Regions from separate parts of the Pectobacterium parvum genome, predicted to be linked through region 1. Evidence: predicted binding sites of a transcription regulator. Region 1 holds the regulator's gene; each other region holds the start of a gene.
The links. Region 1 encodes CRP, which controls carbon source genes, mostly activating them, when cyclic AMP is high. Its sites were predicted from a motif close to ATGTGANNNNNNTCACAT; they were not measured.
Positions count from the first base shown of each region.

Region 2: a site for CRP is predicted at 4,391-4,408, ahead of glpT (glycerol-3-phosphate transporter). Genes of this name have one in related genera too.
Region 3: a site for CRP is predicted at 3,587-3,604, ahead of LOZ86_RS07830 (PhzF family phenazine biosynthesis protein). Genes of this name have one in related genera too.

Region 1 is NZ_CP087392.1:700,757-707,522, reverse strand. It holds gene LOZ86_RS03120 (hydrolase) at 1-581, shown strand, start outside; gene LOZ86_RS03115 (YheU family protein) at 578-814, shown strand; gene LOZ86_RS03110 (phosphoribulokinase) at 939-1,808, shown strand; gene LOZ86_RS03105 (OsmC family protein) at 1,922-2,329, opposite strand; gene crp (cAMP-activated global transcriptional regulator CRP) at 2,704-3,336, shown strand; gene argD (bifunctional acetylornithine/succinyldiaminopimelate transaminase) at 3,494-4,720, opposite strand; gene LOZ86_RS03090 (aminodeoxychorismate synthase component II) at 4,840-5,415, opposite strand; partial or broken gene LOZ86_RS03085 (IS1 family transposase) at 6,730-6,766, shown strand, end outside.
Region 2 is NZ_CP087392.1:558,972-565,737, reverse strand. It holds gene glpC (anaerobic glycerol-3-phosphate dehydrogenase subunit GlpC) at 17-1,228, opposite strand; gene glpB (glycerol-3-phosphate dehydrogenase subunit GlpB) at 1,225-2,487, opposite strand; gene glpA (anaerobic glycerol-3-phosphate dehydrogenase subunit A) at 2,477-4,147, opposite strand; gene glpT (glycerol-3-phosphate transporter) at 4,582-5,931, shown strand; gene glpQ (glycerophosphodiester phosphodiesterase) at 6,007-6,766, shown strand, end outside.
Region 3 is NZ_CP087392.1:1,742,825-1,749,590, forward strand. It holds gene treC (alpha,alpha-phosphotrehalase) at 1-133, opposite strand, end outside; gene treB (PTS trehalose transporter subunit IIBC) at 210-1,628, opposite strand; gene LOZ86_RS21525 (hypothetical protein) at 2,455-2,598, opposite strand; gene LOZ86_RS07830 (PhzF family phenazine biosynthesis protein) at 2,612-3,508, opposite strand; gene LOZ86_RS07835 (inverse autotransporter beta domain-containing protein) at 5,041-6,766, shown strand, end outside.

The DNA of each region.
Region 1 (6,766 bases):
GCGAAGCCTGTTCCCTGTCAGCGGCCGTCATTGTTTCTGCACCACTGATGCTCGAACCTTGTAGCCGTCGGATGGAACAAGGCTTCTCTCGCGTCTATCAGCATTACCTACTGCGCCTGTTGAAACAAAACGCCAGTCGCAAGCTGGCGGCTTACCCGGACACGCTACCGATTCAGTTGCCGCAGTTGAAGCGAATCCGACAGCTGCGAGAGTTTGATGACGTCATTACCTCACGTATCCACGGCTTCCGCGATGCGGCCGACTACTATCGACGCTGTAGCGCTCTGCCACTGTTGCCTCAGATACGAAAACCGCTGCTCATCATCCATGCGAAGGACGATCCTTTCATGACATCAGAGGTGATTCCCGATCTGTCTCAGTTACCGTCTAATATTGAGTATCAGCTAACGGAACATGGCGGGCATGTTGGCTTCGTCGGTGGAACGTTGCTGAAACCGGAAATGTGGCTGGAACAGCGCATTCCCAACTGGCTTAGCCCATTTTTGGACCAGGCCAGCGACTCTTTTTCTTCAGGAGCCGTTTTTACTCAGAAACCCTTTGAATCAGGAAACATAGCGTGATTATTCCCTGGCAACAGCTCGACCCAGAAACGCTGGATAGCATCATCGAATCTTTCGTTCTGCGGGAAGGCACCGATTACGGCGAACAGGAGCGTTCGCTGGCGCAGAAAGTGGAAGATATCCGCGGCCAACTCCAATCTGGCGAGGTGGTGTTGGTGTGGTCTGAGTTACATGAAACCCTCAATATCATGCCGCGTAATCAGCTCAATTCCGGAGGACATGCCCCTTATTGAGCACGCCGAAAGTCGTGAAAGAACGCGCCAAACATGCTAACAATGATGATAATTACGTCTTTTTTGAGGATGCGCGCAGGCCTTCGGTCTATGCGGGCATCGCGATCACGGAGTCACGCACTTTATGTCACATCAACATCCGATTATTGCGGTTACCGGCTCCAGCGGAGCGGGAACCACGACAACCAGTCTGGCCTTCCGTAAGATTTTCCAGCAGTTTGATCTGCGCGCAGCCCAGTTGGAAGGCGATAGCTTTCACCGCTATACCCGCCCGGAAATGGATATGGCAATTCGTAAAGCGCGTGATTCAGGACGCCACATCAGCTACTTCGGCCCAGAAGCGAATGATTTCAGCCTGCTGGAACAGTCGTTTATTGAATATGGCCTGCACGGGCGTGGCCAGACGCGTAAATACCTTCATACCTACGATGAAGCCATTCCCTATAATCAGGTTCCTGGGACGTTCACGCCGTGGGAGCCGATGCCAGAACCCACCGATATCCTGTTCTATGAAGGATTGCACAGCGGCGTGGTCACCGAGCAAAACGACGTGGCACAGCATGTCGATTTGCTCGTCGGCGTGGTGCCGATCGTCAACCTGGAATGGATTCAAAAGCTGATTCGTGACGTTAATGAGCGCGGCCACTCGCGTGAAGCGGTGATGGATTCCGTCGTCCGCTCAATGGAAGACTACATCACCTATATCACGCCACAGTTCTCTCGCACACACATCAACTTCCAGCGCGTGCCCACCGTGGACACCTCCAACCCGTTCGCCGCCAAATCGATTCCCTCATTGGACGAAAGCTTCGTCGTGATTCATTTTCAGGGGTTGGATAATATTGATTACCCCTATCTGCTCGCTATGTTGCAGGGTTCCTTTATCTCCCACATCAACACGCTGGTCGTTACCGGTGGGAAGATGGGATTGGCGATGGAATTAATCATGGCACCGCTGGTGCAGCGGTTAATTGAAGGGAAAACGATCGAATAAGCATCGAGATACACGGGGCGACCACAGGGGTGAGGCCTCCCTACGGGAACCACCCCCTGTGTTTCCCCTAATAACAGGCTTAAGTGACCAGAATTAGTGCCCAGAGACAGGGATTATGCCAGCACTCTAATTTCGTGGCTGTGCGTCACCTCAACGGCTTTGCCCAGCATCAATGCTACTGAGCAGTATTTTTCTGCCGACAGTGCGACGGCTCGCTCGACAACTTTGTCGGTCAATCCTTTTCCCGTCACGATAAAATGCAGATTGATATGGGTGAATAAACGCGGCGCTTCTGACCGACGTTCTGACGTTAATTTCACTTCACAATCCGCTACATCGTTGCGGCTTTTTTGCAGAATCGACACCACATCAATCGCGCTGCATCCCCCTACGGACATCAACACCATTTCCATCGGACTCGGCGCTTTATCACCGGAATTGCCGTCCATCAATATCTGATGTCCTGATGCGGATTCGCCCAAAAACGTTAAGCCTTCAACCCATTTTACCCGTGCCTGCATGATGCCTCTCCACTAAAAATTTTTTGAAAATTTATACCGTTACTGTACAAAAACCAGCGTTAATCAGCGCTTTGTCATGCTGAAGCGAGACAACACAAGACACGTCCTTAAAGCTGTGTTAAAACGAAAATAGAATAGACCTTTTCTGGACAAACCCAGAAACGAAGAAGATGATGACCTGGCCAGACATACCCAGCCATTTTTACGGTGCGGCAAGGCAGCAACCGGAAAATAAAGGGTACAGAGGTTTCAGTATATTCCCTGACGTCATTCTGCCTAGACTGAATTTTATTTTTTTAGCAGTTAAACACGCCGTACAGGGAACTCTGACCCCTGTAATTTGCGCAGTGAATTACAACAGAGGATGATAGCGAATGGTTCTCGGCAAACCGCAAACAGATCCAACTCTCGAATGGTTCCTTTCCCATTGTCATATCCACAAGTATCCATCGAAGAGCACGCTGATTCACCAAGGTGAAAAAGCAGAAACGCTTTACTACATCGTGAAAGGCTCTGTCGCAGTGCTAATCAAAGATGAAGAAGGCAAGGAAATGATTCTCTCCTACCTCAATCAGGGCGATTTTATCGGCGAGCTCGGCCTGTTTGAAGAAGGTCAGGAACGCAGCGCCTGGGTTCGGGCAAAAACCGCCTGTGAAGTGGCTGAAATTTCCTATAAAAAATTCCGCCAACTCATCCAGGTTAACCCGGATATCCTCATGCGTCTGTCTGCACAAATGGCAAACAGACTTCAGGTTACCTCTGAAAAAGTCGGCAACCTCGCCTTCCTTGATGTGACTGGCCGTATTGCCCAAACCCTACTCAACCTGGCCAAACAACCTGATGCCATGACACATCCAGATGGCATGCAAATAAAAATTACCCGTCAGGAAATTGGGCAAATCGTTGGCTGCTCGCGTGAAACCGTGGGCCGCATTCTGAAAATGTTAGAAGACCAGAACCTGATCTCTGCACACGGTAAAACGATTGTCGTTTACGGCACTCGCTAAACCCCTGTCGCGGTACCCTACCAATAAAAAAAGCGTGAAGCCTTGGCCTCACGCTTTTTTTATGGCGAGCTTCCTGCTCGCCACCCTGCGGGTCGTCGCAAGCGACGTTGAAAAACGTTCCCTACGTTTTTTTATGGCTGATCTTTTGAGAGCATAATCAGTTTGCTGCGTTAACGACCTGCGCGACGGCTTTAGCGAATTTCGCCATCCCCTGCGCAATATCCTCTTCATCAATAATCAAAGATGGTACGAAGCGGATTACGTTCGGCCCAGCCATCAGCACCATAAGCCCCTGAGACGTTGCCGCAGCCAGAAACTCGCCCGCGCGACCATGCCATTGCGGTTTCAGTTCGGCACCCAGCAGCAGCCCCATACCGCGAACCTGCTCGAATATTCCGCACTGCTGATTGATTTTCTCAAGCTCACTAACAAAGCGATCGTGGCGATCCGCCACACCTGATAGCACTTCTGGTGTGTTAATAATATCCAGCGCAGCTTCCGCCACCGCACAGGCCAGCGGGTTGCCGCCATAAGTGGTGCCGTGTACCCCAACCGTCATGGCCGATGCGATCTCTTCCGTCGTCAGCATCGCGCTAATCGGGAAACCACCGCCCAATGCTTTAGCCGTTGTGAGGATATCTGGCGTAATGCCGTAGTGCATGTAGCTGAATAGTTTGCCAGTGCGCCCCATTCCGCTCTGCACTTCATCAAACACCAGCAGCGCCTTGTGCTGATCGCACAGATCGCGAACGCCTTGTAAAAACTCAGGCGTAGCGGGCGTAATCCCCCCTTCCCCCTGAATCGGCTCCAGTACAACCGCACAGGTGTGATCGTCCATCACCGCTTTAACAGCAGCCAGATCGTTGAAGGGAACATGAACAATATCGGCAGGCTTAGGCCCGAAACCGTCGGCATATTTAGGCTGTCCGCCGACCGAGACGGTGAACAGCGTCCGACCATGGAATGCATTGTAGAAGGCGATGATCTTGGTTTTATACGGACTATGGCGTTTAATCCCATAGTGACGTGCCAGCTTAAAGGCAGCTTCGTTAGCCTCAGCACCGGAGTTAACAAAGAACACGCGGTCGGCAAAAGTAGCATCAATCAATTTGCTGGCGAGGCGTAGCGCAGGCTCATTAGTGAAAATATTGCTGGTGTGCCACAGCGTTTCACCCTGCTGCTGCAACGCGTTCACCAATGCAGGATGGCAGTGACCCAGCGCCGTGACCGCAATACCACCGGAGAAATCGATATACTCGCGGCCGTCCTGATCCCAGACGCGGCTCCCTTTACCTTTCACGGGTACAAACTTCGCGGGTGCATAAACTGGCAAAATCACTTTATCATGAGTATCCCGTGTCACTGCTTTCTGCTCTGCTGCCATTTGCTGCCTCACTCTGCTGTCCATCATATCTAAATGAAAATATAGTCAACAAATATGCATAAAAAATCAATTACAGGCAATATTAAATCGGCTACTGAGGAGAATAACTTTCTATATCACTAAATTTTAAGGAAATTATCCAAAAGCTGATGCCCCTGCTGGCTAAGAATGCTCTCTGGGTGAAACTGCACCCCTTCCAGTGGCAATGCGCGATGGCGGATCCCCATAATCTCATCACGCTTTCCTTCATGTTCGCTCCAGGCCGTGACCTCAAAGCAATCGGGTAGCGAGGCGGAATCAATAATGAGTGAATGATAACGGGTGACCGTCAAAGGCTGAGCCAACCCCGTGAAAACCCCCGTATCGCTATGCGCAATCGCTGAGGTTTTCCCGTGCATGACCTGCCGTGCCCGCACCACGCGCGCGCCGAACGCCTGCCCCATCGCCTGATGGCCAAGACACACGCCCAGAATAGGCAATTTATCAGCAAAGTGACGAATGGCAGCCAGTGAAATGCCCGCCTCGTCCGGCGTACAAGGGCCAGGTGAAATAACCAACCGCTCAGGCGCAAGCTGTTCAATCTCACGCAGCGTCAGTTCATCATTACGCTTCACCACAACCTGCGCGCCAAGCTCACAAAAGTATTGGTAAAGGTTGTAGGTAAAGGAGTCGTAGTTATCGATAATTAGCAGCATATTTTACTTAAGTTATTTATAAATAATGAATTTATAATTTAAATACCTTTTTGATACCCGCTGTAATACCCGCAATTTTTTTCGATACCCTCTTATTTGGGCTAAAACGGAGAAACTATTGTACCCGTCTCCAGCATGAAAAGGGTGTGTCAGATTCATGACACAGCGGTTGAGGTGCATGTCTCATGGAGATAATGGGTTCTTCGGCTGCGGTGTCACCTTCATCCGTTGACACGGAAAAAGTGACGCCGGTGCAGACGCAAATCATTGAGACGAGTAGCACAATAACGCGAACTTACGAGGATAAACACTGTTTAAGCCGCTGATGAAGTGAAATCACCACAACGATAAACGTTGCAGCTACGGCCAGTCTCCTACGGTATGGAAGCCGCTCTCTGCCTGGGTATGGTAAGCCCATGGCAATGTTGGGCTTGAAGTAAAATAGTCAAAACGAACTTGCATCACCACGCTCGCAACAGCGTTCAAGCTACTCGGTGGTATCTGCTTTCAAAGGCTGGCAAATTTACCACACGCAACTGAGCGTGTTTTTTCGGGGGCTGACGCTCAGTGGAACGAAAACTCACGCTAAGGAATTGAATGAGTCTGGATAATCGCTCACCCACTTTTATTATAAAAAACGATAAAACGGTTATTTTTTGAAGGAATTATTTGCATTATTCTGGTAGTTTTATTTAATTAATAATATTCAAAAAAAAGATATGGCGCGAAGAATTAACTCGCCCCTAGTTTATCTAATGGTTGAATCTACCCTAGATATTTTTTAATTTATATGCTATGTCATTTTGGTAGTTACGGGATATAGCGAAAATCGCAATTAGTTTAGAAGGGGTTTTATTTTGATTACTGTAGAAACAATTTATGGTGTTAAAATTACAATGAGGATTTGCGATATAATTATGATTAAAAGCCATGGGCGGTTAACTAAAATATTTATCAAAGGACATGAAAATCCGATTATTACAGACATGCAGCATGATGATTTTATATTCAGTTTTTTAATGAAAAACATAAAAGGTAATCTCAGTAGCACTATTTAGTGCCCGCGTAGGTCGTGTATTCAATCAGTTCTGGAAAATTTATCTCCAGTCGCGTGGGGACACATTCTTCTTGGCGGAAATTATTCATTTGAAGATAAAACAGCGATCTCAAATCTGGACAGTCTTCTGGAAGGCGTTGAGCCGCTGAGTGTTGAAGAAGATGCAGAATAAAGATCAAGTAAATAAATGCATGATAAGTAATGATTTTTATGTCATGAATGGGCATTTTGGAGGAAATGGGAGCGGAACCCCTAGTAAGACACTGGGATATTCAAAATCATTCGAAATGCACG
Region 2 (6,766 bases), 140 kb from region 1:
CGTTTCTGCCAGATTTTTACTCTGGCTGCGCCAGTGACCTCGCCAACAGAGTGATTGGGTGCTCACACCGTTTGCTGGTCGACATCTCAATCTGCCATTTACAGGTTTCGCAGTCCGTCACCACGATATCGACGCCGCTCTCTTCAATCTGCTGGAACAGCGGTGCACCAATGCCTTGCGACGTGGCGTAATTCTCTTTCTTGAAGCCGTAGGTGCCCGCAATGCCACAGCACTGGGAATCCAACATTACCAGCTCAAGACCGGGGATGCGTTGCAGCAGCGCCAGGGTATACGCCGTCCAGCCCATACGTTCCAGGTGACAAGGCGTGTGATACGCCACCCGCAGCGGCAATTTACCCAGCGGCAGCGTGCGTCCTTCTTCTTCCAGCAGGCGGTAGAGCTGGCGCGTCACCAGTTCGACACCATCACGCACATGACCGTTATCCACGCCCAGCAGATGTGGATATTCGTCTCGCAGCGTGAACGTACAGCTGGATGACGTCGCCACCACCGGCAGGGATTTCTGATTGATCGCTTCATCCAGCGATTTGATATTGGCGTGTGCCTGCTTTCTGGCCTTGTCGTGAAAACCATTGGCGATCAGCGGAACGCCGCAGCACTTCTCTTTATTCAGCAACTGGACGCCAATGCCCATCGCGTTAAAAACCTGAACCAGATCTTTACCCAGCTGTGGATGGTTGTAGTTCACATAGCAGCCGTGGAAGTAGGCGATCTGCTCATCATAAGCCCGCTGCTTTGCTGCCTGCTGGCGATACCAGCGCCGGAAGGTGCCGAATGAATATTTCGGTAACTGGCGACGATGGTCGATTTTCAACGCTTTATCCAGCAGCTGGCGCACCGGCTTCAGGCTGGTCGCCGTATTGACCAGCGGTGCAAACGGCGTGGCTATCGACCCCATGAGATCGGTATGGCTCAGAATCGCATCGCGCAGCGTCGGCTTGTGAGTGCTGTGCGTCCCCTTTGCACGCTGAATAATGTCGCCAATTTTGACATCCGACGGGCACGCAACTTCACAACGTTTGCAGTTGGTGCAGTATTTCAGCGCATCATCATACAGCGCCGGATCTTTACGCCGCAGGCGTTCGCCGTCCGGCCCAGCCTGTTTCGGGCCGGGATAAAGCGGATTCACGCGCGAAACTGGGCAGTACGTGGTACAGACCGTACACTTGATGCAATCTTCAAAACTATTATCGCTAAGCAGGCTCATGGGTTGCCCTCCTTCAAAATCTGTTCGGCAACATGAAGTGCGCTAAGCAAGGAAACCCCGGCTCCACATCCCTGCACAATCGGGTCGAAGCCTTCCAGCACCGAGCCAATCGCGTACAGGTTGTTGACCGTTTCACCCCCAATGCGCGGATGCAGATGTTCATCGACCATCGCGCCAAATTGCATATAAGGCTGCGGCGCAAACACATCCTGCTGGCTCCAGCCCTCGCGCTGGTCAGCGAATCGAATGTCCAGCCCAAAGACCGGTTCGGTCACCCGATCAAACTGCGTCACCAGCCCGTTACTGAAGAAGCTACCGCTCGCCAGCACCGCGTGCTTCGCCCGCAGCGGAATATCACGATGATGGTGGCTATGAATCGCAATCTCCTGCGGCGACAGCGAGGCGCGCACCGCGCGATCGCCCGGCATCACCATGCCACCCAGTTGGCGAAAGCGCTGCGACAGCGCCTGATGCAGACGTAATCCGAGCAATGACGGCGGCAATGTCGGTAACAGCAGCACCGGTTTACCTAACGCATCAGCGAGTTCATTGATGATTTCAGGGCTGTCCAATCCCAGACAGGCGGGCATGATGATGGCATCGTTCCCGTTAGCCAGAAGCGACAGCTCTTCCACCAGTGCCGAACGATTTTCCGGTCGGTCAAGTACGCGGGCGATATTGACCGACCGGAATTCGCTGGGGCTCTGACGCAACCGATCCAGCACGGGCAGCTTGAGCTCATCACTGCGTGCCGCGATCCCCTGCGCCTGAAGCGTGCCGGCCACAATACGGGACTGAAAATCCAGAAAGCCTTCGATTCCCGCAATCAGCGGATTGTCGCCAAAGCGGGAATCCAGCAAACCACGCGTTACGCCATCGACCGGACTCAGCCAGCAGGCGCGAAACTTGCCTAACGGCGTCATGCGCCAATGGTTCTGCTGATGATTGCCCAGCAGGGTGATATTGCTGCGTGCCAGCAGCGCCTCGGCCTGTGGCAACAGGGCCGCCACTGCCGCCGCGCCCATCCGGGAATAAGGGTGATGAGGGGCCTGACGCGCCAATTCATCCAGCGCATCGAGCGGCTGGCTCACAGGCTGTCCGTCGGGAAGATGGGAGAGTAAATCCAGCGCGCCGGAAGAAAAATGCAGTGCATTCTGCCCCGCGCTGACAATCGCGCAGCGTTTCCCCTGCTCCAATAAGCGAATCCCGCAGGTCAATCCCGCCAGTCCGCCACCGATAATCACAACGTCATAGCGCATGACGATCCTCCTGACTGTCGCTGGCCGACAGGCCGCACAATCCCTGATAAATCCAGCTGGTAAATTCGCTTTCGCGCAGCGCATTGCCCCACGCAATCGGGCGAATGCCTTTCCAGCGTTCGTTCAAAAACTGGCTGAGCTGCGTGAGCGATTGCTCCGGCGTCGCGGTGCCCAGACGGCACAATAGACCCGCCGCCCGACAGGCGCACAGTTCGCCCTGACAGGTGCCCATACCCACGCGAGTACGCCGACGCAGGTCAATCAGGTTATTCACCTGCAATGATTCCACGGCGTAGCGCACTTCTCCCGCCGTCACCGCCTCGCATTCACACACCAGACTGCGGTCCAGACGCTCACCGGACAACATTCTCCCAGCACGTTCACCGTGGCGATAAATCGCCGAACCGCGCAGCGGCGCAGAGAGCGGTTTTGCCGCAGGATAAGCAGACAGGGCGTGAGGCGCGGATTTCACCGCCTCCAGCGATTCAGAACCAGGCAGCGGCGTCTGTGCCGTTGAGCAAGCCACGTCATGACCCAGCTTTTTGCAAATAGCGTCAGTCACCCACTCCGCCATCAGGCGGTAGGTCATCAGCTTGCCGCCGGTGATGGTAATAAACCCTTCCAGCCCATCGCGGCTGGCATGGTCGAGCAGCACAATGCCACGGCTCACGCTGCGTCCACTGGGGTCGCTATCGCTGGCAACCAGCGGTCGGACGCCCGCATAGGCGCGTAGAATGCGCGTGCTCGCCAGCTTCGGTGCCAGCATCGAACCTTCCCGCATCAGCGTTTCCACCTCAGCAGGCGTTACCAGCATATTGTCGATTTGATCGTAATCGATGTGGGTTGAGGTGGTGCCAATCAGCGAAATGGTATCGCCCGGTACCAGAATGTCGGCATCCGCCGGTTTACGGCAGCGGTTGATCACCATGTTGTTGATGCGGTGTCCAAGAATCAACAGCGCGCCTTTTGCCGGAAACATACGCACGCGCAGATCGGCATATTCCGCAATGTGTTGCCCCCAGATACCGCCCGCGTTGACCACCACCTGTGCATAGATTTCTGTTTCTACACCTTTTTTATGGTCGAAAACGCGCACGCCGGTAATACGGTCGCCCTGACGAATCAGCCCGATAACCTCATGATAGGTCAGTACTTCCGCACCGTGCTCGCAGGCATCAATCATGTTGGCCGCCGTCAGGCGAAAAGGATCGACCGAACCATCCGGCACGCGCACCGCGCCAATCAGCGTCGGGTTTGCCGCCGGTTCCAGCCGTAGCGCTTCCTGCGGATCCAACGCCTGAGCGTGAATCCCAGCCTGCTGGCAGGCGGTAATAAACTGCGCCTGCCAGCCGAGATCGTCTTCTGGCAAGGTGATAAACAGACCGTCGGTAGGCTCAATACAGTGGCGAGCAATCCGCCGGAGAATCTGGTTTTCTTCAATACATTCGCGGGCAGACTCACCATCGGTTACCGCATAGCGGGCGCCGCTGTGTAATAAGCCGTGATTACGCCCGGTCGCCCCGGTCGCAATGTCATAACGTTCAAGCAGCAGGCAGCGCAGTCCGCGCAGGGCACAGTCTCGTGCCGTACCCGCCCCCGTCGCACCACCGCCGATGACAACCACGTCAGTTTCACGCCAGTTCCCCGTATTTTGCATCATGTTCTCGCTCCAGGCGGATGGTATCCCCGTCATACTTCAAGCTGCTTGTGCGTTAGCTGCCCTTACTCCCCCCAGTCACTTACCTGAGTAAGCTCCTGGGGATTCGCGCGGTTGCCGCCTTCACGCAGCTCGAATTATTTAGGGCGTATATGTTGCTATTGGGACACAAAAAGAAGGGTTAATGTTTGATAAAGAGCAAAAACGAACACTAAACGAAAACAAGACGGGGTTTAAAAACAATAAGTGTGATTTGGGTCACTAAAACCGCACTGTGTAATTTTTCGATTCTGTTAACATGAGCACAAAAATCGTCACAGTTTCATAAAAGTGTAACATCAGCGTCATGAATCACACTCATTTGCACGCTACCCCCTTACAATAACGTTCGTAATAGAACAAAAAAGCTCTCGTTTTTTTTCGCATTGGAGATATCTATGCTGAGTATTTTTAGGCCCGCCGCCCACCAGCCGCGCGTGTCGCAAGAACACGTCGATCCGCTCTATCGCCGCCTGCGTTGGCAGATTTTCATGGGGATCTTTTTTGGCTACGCCGCCTACTATCTGGTGCGTAAAAACTTCGCACTTGCCATGCCTTATCTGATCGACCAGGGCTTCTCACGCGGTGACCTCGGTTTTGCGCTGTCGGGCATCTCCATTGCCTACGGTTTTTCCAAATTCATCATGGGATCGATATCCGACCGTTCTAACCCGCGCGTGTTCCTGCCTGCGGGTCTGATTCTGTCAGCGGCGGTCATGCTGTTCATGGGCTTCGTGCCGTGGGCAACATCCAGCATTGCGATTATGTTCGTCCTGCTGTTCCTGTGCGGATGGTTCCAGGGTATGGGCTGGCCGCCGTGCGGACGTACGATGGTTCACTGGTGGTCGCAGAAAGAACGTGGTGGCATCGTGTCCGTATGGAACTGTGCTCACAACGTCGGCGGTGGTATTCCTCCTCTGCTGTTCCTGCTGGGTATGGCCTGGTTCAACGACTGGAAAGCTGCACTCTATATGCCGGCCTTCGCCGCCATTCTGATTGCCATGATCGCTTTTGCACTGATGCGTGACACGCCGCAATCCTGTGGCCTGCCACCGATTGAAGAGTACAAAAACGATTATCCGGTTGATTACAATGAAAAAGCGGAAGAAGAACTGACGGCTAAGCAGATCTTCATGCAGTACGTTTTCCCCAACAAACTGCTGTGGTACATCGCGATCGCCAACGTCTTCGTTTACCTGCTGCGTTACGGTATCCTCGACTGGTCACCGACCTACCTGAAGGAAGTTAAACACTTCGCACTGGATAAGTCTTCCTGGGCCTATTTCTTCTACGAATATGCAGGTATTCCGGGCACACTGCTGTGCGGCTGGATGTCCGACAAGGTCTTCAAAGGTAACCGTGGTGCAACAGGCGTGTTCTTCATGACGCTGGTGACAATAGCAACTATCGTTTACTGGATGAACCCAGCCGGTAACCCGGGTGTGGACATGGCCTGTATGATCGTCATCGGCTTCCTGATTTACGGCCCGGTCATGCTGATTGGTCTGCATGCACTGGAACTGGCACCGAAAAAAGCAGCGGGTACCGCAGCGGGCTTCACCGGCCTGTTCGGCTACCTCGGCGGTTCTGTTGCCGCTAGCGCCATCGTCGGCTACACCGTTGACTTCTTCGGTTGGGACGGCGGCTTCATGGTCATGATCGGCGGCAGCATTCTGGCTGTACTTCTGCTGGTTGTTGTTATGCTGAATGAGAAAAAGCATAAAGCAGAGTTAGCCAATCGCGCCTAACCCGCTCTTGTAAGCATCCCTCTGGCGGCGTCCTGATGACGCCGCCTTTCTCTCAACAGAAAGAGGTTTGATCGCATGAACGTTACCGTAATATCCCTACTCTCCGCCCTCGCGCTCTCCGTTTCCTTTAGTGCTTCCGCTTCATCAACCGACAAAATCGTTATTGCCCACCGTGGTGCCAGCGGCTATCTGCCCGAGCATACGCTTCCGGCGAAAGCGATGGCCTACGCTCAGGGGGCCGATTATCTGGAGCAAGATCTGGTGCTCACCAAAGATAACGCGCTCATTGTCCTGCATGATCACTATCTGGATCGCGTGACCGACGTGGCAGAACGCTTTCCGCAGCGCGCCCGCAAAGATGGACGCTTTTACGCCATCGATTTCACGCTGAAAGAAATCAAGTCACTGAAATTTACCGAAGGGTTCGACATCAAAGACGGCAAGCAGGTACAGAGCTACCCGAACCGTTTTCCGATGTGGAAATCCGACTTCCGTATTCATACCTTTCAGGAAGAAATTGAATTTATTCAGGGGCTGAACCACTCAACTGGCAAAAACATCGGACTCTATCCCGAAATCAAAGCGCCGTGGTTTCACCATCAGGAAGGAAAAGACATCGCGCGCGAAACGCTGGCCGTGTTGAAGCAGTATGGCTATACGAAAAAAAGCGATAAGGTCTTCCTGCAATCGTTTGATGTTGCCGAGCTAAAGCGCATCAAAACCGAATTGCAGCCGCAGATGAAGATGGATCTGAACCTGATTCAACTGATTGCCTATACCGACTGGCATGAAACCTACGAGAAGCAGGCCGATGGAACGTGGGTGAATTACCACT
Region 3 (6,766 bases), 1.0 Mb from region 1:
GTTGTTGCAGGTAATCGAATCGGGCGGTGACGCCAGCGATGTCGCCAATGCCACTTCCGGTACTGTCCTGAAAGCTCTTCGGATAGATTTGATAAATCACGCCGTTTTGCCACCAAGGAAGCGAGGCGTTCATCGTCATGAGGTCGCTCCTTTATTACAGTGGGCCGTGTTTACACGGCCTGAGTTGAGATAATAATGATATGTCACTGCTATGCAGGGTCGAGTGTGCCATTACGGATTTTGCGCTTATAGACCAGCGACGTCAGCACAATCGGAATAACGGTGGCAACCAGCGTGGCGATAGCGAAGATCCCCCAAAACTGTGGCTTGATGGAGAGAATGCCCGGTAGCCCACCTACGCCGATGCCATTTGCCGTTACGCCATATAGGCCGCAAATCAGCGCGGCGGCGGCGGAACCGATCATGGCGCACAGCATCGGAAAACGGTATTTCAGGTTGATACCGTACATGGCCGGTTCGGTCACGCCAAGAAAAGCGGAAATCGCCGCGGGAACAGAAATTTCACGTTCGTTAGTTTTTCGGCTGACGAGAATCACCCCGACAACGGCAGCCGCCTGCGCAATGTTGGACAGCGCGATAAGCGGCCAAACTGGCGTGCCGCCCATACTTTGAATCATCTGCATATCAATCGCTAGCGTCGTTTGGTGCACGCCTGTGATGACCAGCGGTGCATACAGGAACCCAAACAGCGCTGCACCAACGGGGGCGAAGCTGCCTGTCATTACTGCCTTAACGGCCCAGGCGACGCCGTCACCAATCATACGACCAAACGGACCAATTAAGGTATGTGTCAGGAACACGGCCAGAATGAGTGAGGTTACGGGCACGACCACCAGATAGAGGTAATCCGGCACGATTTTTTTCAGCCGTGTCTCGATTATCGCCAGCGCCATCCCGGCCAGAACGGACGGAATGACCTGTGCCTGATAACCTATCTTCTCAATCGTGAACCAGCCGAAATTCCACACTTCAGGCGTTTGCTGGCCGATGAGGTAGGCGTTCATTAGCTGCGGCGATACTAGCGTGATGCCCAGCACGATGCCGAGGATGGGCGTGCCGCCCATTTTGCGTACGGTTGACCAGCAGACCGCAACAGGAAGATAGAAGAAGATGGCTTCACCCAACAGCCAGAGGAAATCGTAGATGGTTTGCCAGGTTGGATAGAGCTGAACCAGCGTTTGCCCGTCGCGCATCGGGATATCGCCAATCACGTTACGTGCCCCGAGGATCAAGCCCCCGCTGATGAGCGCGGGAAGCAGCGGAAAAAAGATCTCGGCAAAATGTGAAATGCTGCGTTCAAACCAACTCATGTTCTGGCGAGCGGCGACTTTGGCTTCTTCTTTATTCATCTCGCCTTTTCCCGTGGTGGCGAGCAGCGCTTTGTAATACTCATCCACGTTGGTGCCGATCACGACCTGAAATTGTCCGGCGTTGGTAAAACACCCTTTAACAATACGCAGCTCTTCAATGTTCTTGGGATGGGCTTTGGATGAGTCGTGCAAGACGAAGCGGAGACGAGTAATGCAGTGTGTGACCGCCGCGATGTTCTCACGCCCGCCGACCAGTTCGATCAGACGGTCAATATCCTGTTGTTTAACTTTACTCATAGTCATGTCCTTTTTATACCCGTCATACTTCAAGCTGCTTGTGCGTTGGCTGTCCTTACTCACCCCAGTCACTTACCTGTGTAAGCTCTTGGGGATTCGCTCGGTTGCCGCCTTCACGCAACTCGAATTATTTAGGGTATATCTTTTAGCGCAGACGTCGGGGACGCGAAGCAAGTACAGCTAGAGGAAAGCATAGTCTGTTAACGGTGGTTTTGCCGTGAAAGGAAAACGCATTGAGCTGTTTTTAAAAGAGAATGTTCAGGCATGCGGTGTGCTGCACAAATCTGCGACGTATGGGTAGACAAAAAGGAAAGGGGGATGAACAGAGTGAGAGAGAGGCCGAAAAACAAAAGCCGCCTGTAGGAGGCGGCTTTAGAGATTGTTTATATCACAATCAGAACGGGCTGATGATTGACCCAATACGTTCACAGTAACTGACATAAACATCTCCCATTCTTTTAAAGAATTTGCTGATTTTGCGAAAGGTTTTCATTATCAGACTCCTCTAACGGGTTAGTTAAGTGTGATGTTAATCACATTTTTAATGGTAGCGAAGATGAGATCGGATTTCAACATTTTTGTGATATCAGTCACAAAAATATAACGATATGGAAAAGGAAATGTGTCGTGGAGCGAAAGAACCTGATGCGCAACCGGAAGGTCAGCGCATCAGGTGATGGAAGGCATGCGAGGTAATATCAGGCGGGATAGTGATAAATATTGTGATCGAACCACTGCTCGGCGTCTTTCTCCGTGTGGTGAAAACGGAAGCCAAGCCGTTGAGCGACAGCGTTGCTACGCATGTTGGCGGTTGAGGTAAAGTACGCTATAAGCGTGCTTTTTCCTGCTGAATCAGGGTAAAGAGCGCATTGGTGTCGCTCTCTTCCTGGATAGGAAGGCGTAGATGGGGCTCGTGACGCAATTCATATAGTGCATCTATAAATGACGTATCGACAACTGTCGCTTCCATAAAATCGCTCCCTTTACCGCTGTAACGTTCCATCAACGATTGTGACGCTGTGTCCGCCGATCCACGGTTCATCGTTCAGGTAAGTCACGGTAATGCGGCCATCACGTTGCAGCATGGTGCCCTGTCGCGCACGGTAGCTGAGTGGCGCGGTGACGTTATTGATAGCATGCTGCTGACGAAGCAATACCGCCAGGCATGCATTGGCGCTGCCGGTAACCGGATCTTCCTTGAGATGGCCGCGTTCGATGTAGAAAGCACGAATCTCATAGTCGACAGGCGTTGCGCCATCGTGCGGGCCATAGACAGCGATGCCGCTGGTCTGGCTGAGATTTTGTACGGCTGAGAGTGCTTCTGCATCCGGTGTGATGTTCAGACAGGTGTCTGCGCTGTCTACGCGAATCACAAGCCAACGAATGCCCATTTGTACGGCCGTGGGCGGGTAGCGTTTATCGATACAGGGACTATCAACGCCGGTAATACCCAGCGTTTTTTCCAGCAGTGGCATGTGCTCATCACCAAACGGAACGAGGGTGGCTTGCGGGGCGTGAAAAGCGAGGCTCTCATCATCACCGATGTTGATCGACACGAGACCAATACCACATTGTTGCACCAGTTGGCCCGGAGACTTAGGGCGCAATCCTTCTTCAAGCAGGGCATGTGCGGTGCCTAGCGTAGGGTGTCCGGCAAACGGAATTTCCGATTCTGGCGTAAAAATACGAACATGGTAATCCGCTAAAGGATCGGTGGCTGGCAGGACAAACGTGGTTTCTGACAGGTTTGTCCAGCGAGCGATCTCCTGCATTTGCACATCGGTTAATCCCTTCGCCTCCATAATGACGGCAAGCGGATTGCCCTTGAAAGACTGCTGGGTGAAAACGTCGACCTGTTTGAAACGACGTACTATAGGCATCGCATTTTTCTCCTGTATGCGCTATCGCTTAAATATTACTCAAAACTAACCGCGCTCCTATCGCGCGCTTGTGGCATAATGCGCGCCAAATCACATTCCGACTCGAGTATAAGTGCTGTGTTAAGTACTAACAATATCGCTATGCGGTTTCATATATAATAATTTTCTTTATCCTTGTCTGTGTCTATTAATTATAGATACAGTATAAATACACTTATATACCATAGCCATTTTATCAACGAATTGAATTTCTTCGTCTTCTTTTGTTGAATTTTGATTTTATTATCTACTTGTACTGAAAGTATGTAGAGCTGAAAAATAGTTACTCCTCCAGTTATTCACTATTTCCCCTATGCCTTATTCGTATCGGTTTAATTATTAATTTCCACTCGGCCATTTTATATTTTTACTTTATTGACTGTGAGGAGTTAAGTATTATAAATGTTTGCTCATTTTCCCTGTAATAAATACTATAAACGCTTCATCCTCAAACGATTTTTTAGTTTCTCCTTCAGCGGTATAGGATACCCCAGCAATCAATAGTTTTCTAAATTCAGACTGATCTTATATTTTTCTGTGAAATCAATATCAAAGCTACTTGCGGTGATTCAGTTAAGATCCGAAACATAATATTGCTCGATGATCCGTAGAAAATCATCTAACAAGTTATTAACAACTATAGCTAATGTTACTATCCACTGGCTCCTAATGATTTTGTCAAAAAACGCTACTTTTATTCGCTTGTATATTTATGGATAAATGATTAATAAGATTCACCCTTTGTTGTTTTTAGTAATTATTACCTGTAAATCAACATGTTATTAAATCGATTGAGTGTATTTAACGGAGGGGTAGGGTTTTAACTAGCTTAAATCTATCATGATTTTTATCTCTGCCATTTTGACCATAATATTTTTTTGTGTATACTTTTGCTTAATCGGAATTTAATAAGTGTCAAGATTTTATTTAGGGTGTAAGAAATGTGTTGATGGGTTTTTATTTCAATCTTTTTTTAACTCTTCGTGAGATAGTGTTTTTTTGGAAGTGGAAGCATACCATTCTCTTTAATGTGATGACTTGTATCTGAAGGGATATGGTAGTCTGTTATTGGTGTTAGAGCTAAATAGGTTGGTGGGGTGTAATAATTTCTGTTTATCAATTATTTAATGAATCAATGCTGTATGAAGTTCTTGTTGAAGTGCATCTTTCGAATGGGAATTCTATTCATTATAAAGGTGTAACAACTTTTCAATATAGAAGTAATTAATGACTAGAATGCATTCAAAGTAATCCATTCTTAGTTCAGATTAGTTTATAACTCCGTAGCTTATGGTCAATGGGATTTCTGTTATAAACATTATCCTTAATTATGGATTGAAGTACGCCGCTATCTATATATACACGGGAGAAGAGTATCTAAAAAATTTAATTTTTTCCGACTCGGGTTCTCGATTTATTAAAGACCTTACTTATTATTAATTACGTTAAGATCTGGCCGATTATAACCTGTCGGCCTTTCTAGGAGTTTTTTTGTGAAGGACAGATTTAAACACACCCATTTCGTACCTCTTCATCTTAAATTGCTTGCTTGGATGAATATCGGTATCCAGGTTTCTTTTCCGATCGTAGCGGCATTTACCCCAGCGACTGCTGTGGCAGGAGGTGATGACCGCTTCCTGCAGAATCAGGAACAGATTGCGCTGCAGACTCGGGTATACACCTTGGGTGAAGGGGAAACGGTTTCTACCATTGCAAAGAAGTACCATATGACTCTGGATGCACTGCGCAAGCTGAACCAGTTTCGTACTTTTTCCCAGGGTTTTGATCATCTGCAACAGGGTGATGAGCTGGAGGTTCCTGTTGCTCCGTTGCCTGAAGTTCGGTGGGATGATGCGTCGGTGACAGAAGAGCAGGGTAATGATACGCATGCTCATAAAGTAGCTGGCTATGCTGCACAGGCGGGGGGAACACTGGCAAACGGTGCGGGCAGTGATGCTATTGCATCAATGGCACAAGGCATAGTCTCAAGGGCTGCCAGCGATGAAATTCAACAGTGGCTTGGTCGTTTCGGAACCGCACGAGTACAACTGGAGATGGATAAAAATTTCTCCCTGAAAAACTCACAACTGGACTTGCTTGTCCCTTTGTTCGAACAAAAGGACAGCCTTGTCTTCAGCCAGGGTAGTATTCACCGGACTGATGGACGGACCCAGTCAAATTTGGGTGGGGGATATCGTTGGTTTGCCGATGATTGGATGCTCGGTGTAAATACCTTTCTCGACTATGATCTTTCTCGAGACCATTCCCGCTTGGGGCTAGGAGGGGAATATTGGCGTAATTTTCTTAAACTGGGTGCCAATATCTATTACCGCCTGACAGGCTGGAAAACGTCACCGGAGCTGAGAGACTATGAGGAGCGTCCGGCAAACGGCTGGGATGTCAGGATGCAGGCTTGGGTGCCTTCTCTGCCACAGCTGGGTGGCAAGCTGATGTATGAGCAATACTACGGGGATGAGGTGAGTCTCTTCGGTCAGGATAGCCGACAGAGGAACCCGCATGCTATCACGGCTGGCGTAAATTACACTCCGGTTCCTCTACTGACGTTTGGTGCAGAACAGCGTCAGGGGCAGTCAGGTAAAAGCGACACGCGTTTCAGTATGGACATGAATTACCAGCTAGGCGTACCTTGGCAGCAGCAGGTCAATCCAGACTCGGTGGCGATCATGCGCAGCTTGGTTGGTAGTCGATATGACCTAGTGGAGCGTAACAACAATATCGTTCTGGAATACCGCAAGAAAAAAGATGTGATCCTCCTGAGGACGGCCGATCTGGTGACGGGTTACGCTGGTGAGCAGAAACCACTCGGCGTATCAGTAACTAGCAAGTACGGTATGGAACGTATCGACTGGTCAGCTCCGTCTCTCATTGCCTCAGGAGGTAACATCGTGCAGGACGGCAGCGATTGGTATGTGGTTGTGCCGGAATATAGTTCTGTCAGAGAGGGAGGCAACAGCTATACGGTGAGTGGTGTAGCAGTCGACAAAAAAGGGAACATTTCCGACCGAGCTGACACTCAAGTCACAGCCACACAGGCTGCGCTTGATATAAGTACTAGTTCACTCTCACCTTCGTCAGCTTCACAGCCTGCTAATGGTGTTTCACAACAGAAATTTGTGTTGAAGGTGAATGATAAAGAAGGGCGCCCAGTTGATATTGCTGAAAATGAAATCAGCGTTGTGAGTACATCTAAGCTGCGCG